2 regions of the Litchfieldia luteola genome follow, and region 2 is predicted to be linked to the other one. Evidence: riboswitches for the same ligand, from Rfam matches in the RefSeq annotation. Region 2 holds a riboswitch; the other holds the start of a gene.
What was found. Region 2 has a riboswitch for cobalamin ahead of J2Z26_RS00530 (acyl-CoA thioesterase). Riboswitches for the same ligand answer to the same signal wherever they lie in the genome.

Region 1: linked by a shared signal. The riboswitch ahead of J2Z26_RS15490 (DUF4430 domain-containing protein) and the one ahead of J2Z26_RS00530 (acyl-CoA thioesterase) in region 2 are both predicted to bind cobalamin.

The regions. Positions count from the first base shown of each region.
Region 1 is NZ_JAGGKM010000005.1:182,898-186,327, forward strand. It holds gene J2Z26_RS15480 (WbqC family protein) at 1-133, opposite strand, end outside; gene J2Z26_RS15485 (glycosyltransferase family 2 protein) at 273-1,649, opposite strand; cobalamin riboswitch at 1,796-1,994, shown strand; gene J2Z26_RS15490 (DUF4430 domain-containing protein) at 2,116-3,430, shown strand, end outside.
Region 2 is NZ_JAGGKM010000001.1:91,923-95,352, reverse strand. It holds gene J2Z26_RS00535 (ribonucleoside-diphosphate reductase subunit alpha) at 1-780, opposite strand, end outside; gene J2Z26_RS00530 (acyl-CoA thioesterase) at 785-1,264, opposite strand; cobalamin riboswitch at 1,439-1,615, opposite strand; gene J2Z26_RS00525 (metallophosphoesterase) at 1,781-2,893, opposite strand; gene J2Z26_RS00520 (ABC transporter permease) at 3,059-3,430, opposite strand, start outside.

The DNA.
Region 1 (3,430 bases), on a different contig from region 2:
TTACAAATTCACTTTTTGAATGTACAGCTGTATCTAGCAGAATAAAGGCATCCGCTTGATCCATTTTATCGAAAAAGCCAATCCATGGTAGATAATTAGGTTGATGAATAGCTACTTTTTTGATGTGATACACCACCTTTTACATCTTTTTAAAAAAAGTCTATATTCCTATGTCATTTCTATATAGTATGTAACAAATAACTCATGTGAATGGTCGTACGAACTAGTTATTGGGAGAAAGATTAAATTCATTTTAAAAAGGGTGACACCTATTATTCACCCTTTTCATCACTTTGACCAAACTGATTTGTTCCAGAACGTTCAAACTTGTTCCATCCAACACTATAGCCTTTTAGTGCCATTAGTATAGATTTCCACGTAACATAGGCTATTAAATAGCGGTAGGCCAATCTCTGAATAAAAACCCATAGTAGTGGTTTCATTTTTTCTTTTTCTAACTTAAAAGCATAAATTGATGCAACTGTATCTGTGAGATAAAAAAACAGAGCGAAGAGAAAGATTGATTTTGCTCCCGTTAGCAATGCAATTATAAAAATGACGTCAATTAGAGGAGCAGTAAGGTAAAGGAAATATGAAAATAGCATACTTGGTATTGCGAAGTATTTTAAGGTTCTATTTTTGGAGTGAAATATCGTTTTTTTATGCTTCCACGAACTTTGGAGTATGCCATATGACCAACGATAGCGTTGTTTTATAAAATCTTTTATCTTCTCAGGGCATTCTTCATAGGACAGAGCACGGTCTTCGTAAATGATTTTGTAGTCGTTATTTAAAAGCTTTAAGGTTAAGTCCGTATCCTCTGCTAGTGTGTCATGGTCATAGTAACCCGCCTTTACAACGGCTTTTTTTCTCCAGGCACTGTTCGAACCTGGGACAACGGTTATACAATTAAGGTATTCATAGGCTCTTTTCTCAAGATTAAAAGCAGTGACATATTCAATATGCTGCCAGACGGCTAAGTAATTTGAGAGATTACCAATCTTACAATTACCAGAAACAGCTGCTACGTTACGGTCTTTAAAGGGTCTTACTAAATAGGTAATGGCTCGTTCTGTAAAAATGGTATCAGCATCAATTGTGATCACAATGTCTCCAACGGCCTTCTGGAACCCAATGTTAAGTGCAGAAGCTTTTCCGCCATTCTCTTTTTCAATAACCTTTACTTTCCTAGAACCTTTAAAAGCATTTTTCACAACTTGAACGGTTTGGTCAGTAGAGCCATCATCAACAACTAAAATTTCGCTAATACGATACTTACTTTTCTTAATTGCTCTCACGGTACGTTCAATCACAACTTCTTCATTATAGACAGGAATAATAACACTCACTTTTGGTCTGAATTTCTTTTTACGGCGACGTTTAATGCGTTTCTTTTTCAAAGGTTTTTTAGTGCGTTTATATTCTTTTTGTTTGTATTGCTTGTAGCTAAAATACATTAAAATAGCCATTCTAATTAGTCCGATAATAATAGCTACCAGTAAATATATTTTTAAAATAGTAGATAATAAGACCAATGTGAAATCAAAGAAATAAATGAAAAGTAACATAGTGAATAGGACCGTGGTGAAACTAATCTTCACCAATCTCCAACGCTTCCCTGTTTCATCCTGAAATATAGGTTTGCTCAACCTATCACCACCTTTTCCTATTACATGTATATGACTATAAGAGTAGATGGGTATAGGCAGTGTTGTTATCTTTCCTCGAGTTTAAAAAACATTTCCCACTATACAAACCCTCCCAACATTTGTATAATAAGGTTCGACATAAAAAATTGAATTAGCAAAAAATAGGTGCTATTTATCTTCGATGTACTAGGGTAGATAGCTTAATAGGGAAGTTGGTGTAAATCCAACGCGGTCCCGCCACTGTAAGTGAGAGCAACCTATATTACGTCACTGTCTTAAAAGGATGGGAAGACATAGGAAGCGATGATCATGAGCCAGGAAACCTGCCTGTTTTTTTTGCACCAAGGCCTACGCGGATAGGAGGGTGTTAAGACGGATCGCAACTCATGAGTCCGTGATACTTAACATCAAATCTCCTCCAGAGGGGATTTTTTTTATGGAAAAATCACAGATAGGAGAGAAACAGATGAAAAAATTGAACACATTCTTGTCATTTCTTGTAGCATTTACTCTTTTGTTTGGAAGCTTCCATACAACAGCTTTTGCACAGGAAAATAAAGAAGAAAGCGTTACAGTTATCGGTAGTAAAGAAACACTCGTTGATTTAAATGCTGTTGCGGATGCTGAAGGCTCATCGGCGTTTGATGCACTAGTAAAAGCAGTCGGTGAAGCGAATATTGAATTTACTGAAAGCCAATATGGAAAAATGATCACCTCAATTCAAGGTGTTAAAGCTGAGGGGACTTTCTTCTGGGCATTCTATGTAAATGGTGTTGGAGCACAAGTTGGTGCAGATAGCTACATCCTACAAGATGGCGATCAACTAAGTTTTGTTTATCAAGACTGGACAGTGGCAACTAACAATAAAGCTTTTCTAACAGTTAATGGGAAAGAAGCTACCCCATTAAAAGAGGCGACAGACGTTGGCTTTATTAATAATCCAACTGCGCTTGACTTATTAACGGTTGTGCTTGGTCATGACAAACTTGAGACATCTGTTTCTGAATATGGAATAATGATCAATGGTATCTCTGGTATTGCAGCTGAAGGCACATACTACTGGGCTTTTTATGTAAACGGTGAAATGGCTTCTGTTGGAGCAGATAGCTACAAACTTAAAGCGGGAGATCAAATCACATTCAAGTATGAATCATGGGAATCAGCAACAGAAAAGGAAACAACTGAGGACACAGTAGAAACACCTGCTACTCCTTTTGATAAAAATGCACTAGGTGCTTCAGTTGAAACTGCAGTAGCTTATGTACTAGCAAATCAAGTAGGCGAATGGGAAGCAATTGCCTTAAAACAAGCAGGTAAAACGGTACCAGCTTCTTATTTAGAAAATGTAAAAACACTCGTAAATGAAAAGCAAGGAAAGTTTGCTAGAATCACAGATACAGAGCGCTACGCACTAGGTATTTTAGCAGCAGGAGAAAACCCAACAGCGTTTGAAGGTTATAACTTAATAGAAGCAATTTATAATGGTAATGTTACAAAGCAAGGTCTAAATGGCGTGGTTTATGGATTACTTGCATTAGATAGTGCAAACTTTGAGGTTCCTGCTAATGCTACATGGACACGTGAAAAACTAGTAAACCACCTTCTTGAAAATCAAAACGAAGATGGCGGCTGGTCATGGGATGGTAGTGCAAAAAGTGATATCGACACAACTGCTATGGTTTTAACGGCACTAGCAGGCTACCAAGACCAAGCTGAAGTAAAAGTTCACATCGACATCGCAGTTGAATTTTTATCTGCACAATACCTAGCTGGAAAAATTG
Region 2 (3,430 bases):
ATTGCCTTTAAACTTTTTAATATCAGATCCTAACGCACGAACCTTGCCGTAATATAAACCTAAGCCTCCGCCATCCTTACTCAATCTTGCAACATCCCAGTTATTCAAGTAAATACCGTCTAATGAGTCATCGACCGTATCGATAAAGCATGATGATAGCTGTCCAACTCGTTTCCCTGCATTAGCTAAAGTAGGTGTTGCAACGGTCATATGTAAATGACTTAAAGCCCAATAGGCCTCTTTTATATATGAAATCCGCTTTTCTTTATCTTCATTCATCATTAGAAACATAGAAATAATCATAAACCGTTCTTGTGGCAATTCATAAATAGTGCCCTGATAATCTTTCGCTAAATATCGGTCTGCTAATAGGAATAGGCCGATATATTGAAATAGATGATCTTTTTGGGGATCAATAATACTCTCTAATTCCTCTATTTCTTCCTTTGAATACGATTGTAGTAGATTCTGTTCATAAATACCTATCTCCGCTAAATGATCTACCAGTGAATAAAAGGAACCATATTTCTTCTTAGCCTCGTATCCCCTTACTTTTGCTGCATCCTGATACAATTTATGTAAATACATTTGTGCTGCTACATATGTCCAATTAGGTTCTTCTAGGGAAATTTGATTTAATGCAAAATGAAGCGCTTGTTCTCTTTGATTTTCTTCTTCTAAACCTGAAATACTTTCCAGTAAAAAATTTGTTTGTAAGTGATAAATTTGGCCTACCTCTTGAATGATACTTTCTATAGTAGTTTTGATTTGTGTTTTCATAGTTTTAGAACTCCTCTGCAAGATTTGCTATCTTTAATCTTCTTTCTTTTCTTTGTTTTGCATGTAGTAGAAACTGTTTTTCTTCTTCTGTTTCTGGAGTAACACCTGGTACAGGCACTGGCTTCCCATCTTCATTAATCGCAACCATTGTTAAAATGGACGTCGTTGTTAATGTTCTTTCTCCAGTCTCATATTTTTCACACTCTACTTTCACATAAACCTCCATAGACGTTCTGCCGGTTGAAATAACAAAGCCTTCTAGGGTTAAAATATCTCCTACTTTTGCGGAACTTAAGAAATTAACAGTATCTATCGAAGCAGTTACCACTACTTTCTTGCTATGCTTCATCGCTGCTATGGCTGCTATCTCGTCAATATAGGATAAAACAGTCCCTCCAAAAATCGTTCCCATATGATTTGTATCAGGGGGCAATACAAGCTTTGTTTGAATGGTCCGTGAGACATTCGTAGATAATTTGTTCATGCAATTTCCTTCTTTCCTATGATGTAAAATTCATTTGAAACAAAAAAAATCCATTACCTCTTGAGTAATGGATTCATTAGTAGAATTACATGATAGTATTAACACATGGGAAAAAGTCAGTCTTTCCCCACTATTAACATACCCTCATTCTACCTTCCCAACTCCCGAAGAAGATAACACGATATAAAAATGGCAGGTCTCCTGACTTGTGCTTCGTCCTACTCTAAGTCCTTCCCATCATATGACAGTGGATGTACTTATTTCGTCTGCACTTACAGTTGCGGGGACAGCTCTGGACTTTCACCAGATTCCCTATTAAGTATTTTAAACACCATTTTTATTGGTAATACACAATATGTAGTTTTTATTAACAATGAAGAATCAATATATTGGTAGTGTAGTATATATTCCCATCTTTGGCAACTAAAAAATTCTATTTTGGTTAAGACACTCTAAACTCTCTCTTCTACTACTATTTCATAAATACTCGAGGTGAAATGAAAGAAAATCAAACGGTTATTGAGCGAACGTTACCGTTATCTGAACAATTTCAGATCGAGACCCAAGACGAATCGGCGGGCCCCAGAAGCCGTATCCAGACGAAACCACCGTGTGCAGCTGTTCTTTCTGTAGATAGCCCCAGTCAACTTCGTAAATTTTACTAGTAATCAGATTGCCCGGAAACACCTGTCCGCGATGCGTATGTCCCGCTACTAGAAGGTCGATACCGTTTTCCTGCGCGATATCCAGTTCATATGGCTGGTGGTCCAACATAATGACCGGCTTCGACATATCGACACCGTCCATAAGCGCGGGAACCGAGAGCCGGTCGCTATCTGTAAGGTCCTTGCGTCCTACTATAGTCAGGCTATTCTCAATCAGTATGGCCTCATCATACAGTACCTCCATATTGCTGTCTTGGAGTACCTTAATAAGCTGTTCCATCGTGCCCTCATACTTATCATGATTCCCTAATGAAGCGTACACTCCGTATGTAGATTGAATGCCAGACAACACTTCGTCCATACCTTGCTGAATATACTGTTCAATATCATCATCAAAAACATCTCCAGGGAATAAAACGATATCAGGCTGTAGCAGATTGATTTCCTTTACAAGACGCTGGGCATGATCTCTGTTCGACAGTAAACCGAAGTGCATGTCAGATGCCATGACGACATTTAGCTCACCGATGTCACCTGCTGGCTTATCGATATTCATCTGATAGGTGCTCACGACCGGGCTATAAGCATTATAAGATCCATAGCTTATTAAGCTAATTACAAGAATAAGGGTAATAATACCTGCCCATTTCTCAACTCGGTGACGCGGAACCCGTGTTAGTTGCAATAACCAAACGCTGAGATGCACCACTGGAAGAATTATTATTAATAAATAAAATACAGCCATCCAATAAGCGCCTAAGATATTAAACAAGACAAATCCGAAAACTCGTCCCACAATGAAAGAGGTTGAAACGATTGTTAGCGTAATAATATACAGTATTTTAATTTTTCGTTTATAAGGGCTTTCTTTCGGTCGGAACAAACTCCAGCTGCTCCATCCAACGTAATAGACAAGCGCTCCATATAACAAAATCGAAACGATGCCTATAAAAACAATTCCCATCTCCTGTGTCTCCATTCCTATTAGTTATGTCTGGTTACTATATTACCGACATTTGAACCAATAGTAAAACACTGGGACGGTTCTACTGTTTTCTTCGTTTAGCGAAACGAAAGAAACATGAGGACCGTCCCCATGTTCCGCTGTTCCTCCCCATGTTCCGTAAGGTTATAGTTTCCTAAACTTTTTTAAGGCTTGTGTGTTTAGTAGGTATAACAGAAATGCATACAAGATTAACCCGAGAAGATAACCCCAGATTTGCATGAAGCCATCTCCATAAACCATGACACCTTTAATCGCTGCTGCTCCATAATAAATAGGCATAATGTAACACAGATTTCCTAATTGATATGGAATCAAGTCTAGTGGAATCAACCCCGAAAAAAACACTTGTGGAATGATGGTAAATGGAATCATTTGTACTACTTGCAGTTCTGAACTTGCAAATATTGAAATCGTGGCACCAAACGAAACAGCTGTCACGGCTAATAAAACCATCGTGAGTAAAATCCATCCAATGTTCCCTACGGAACTTAATTG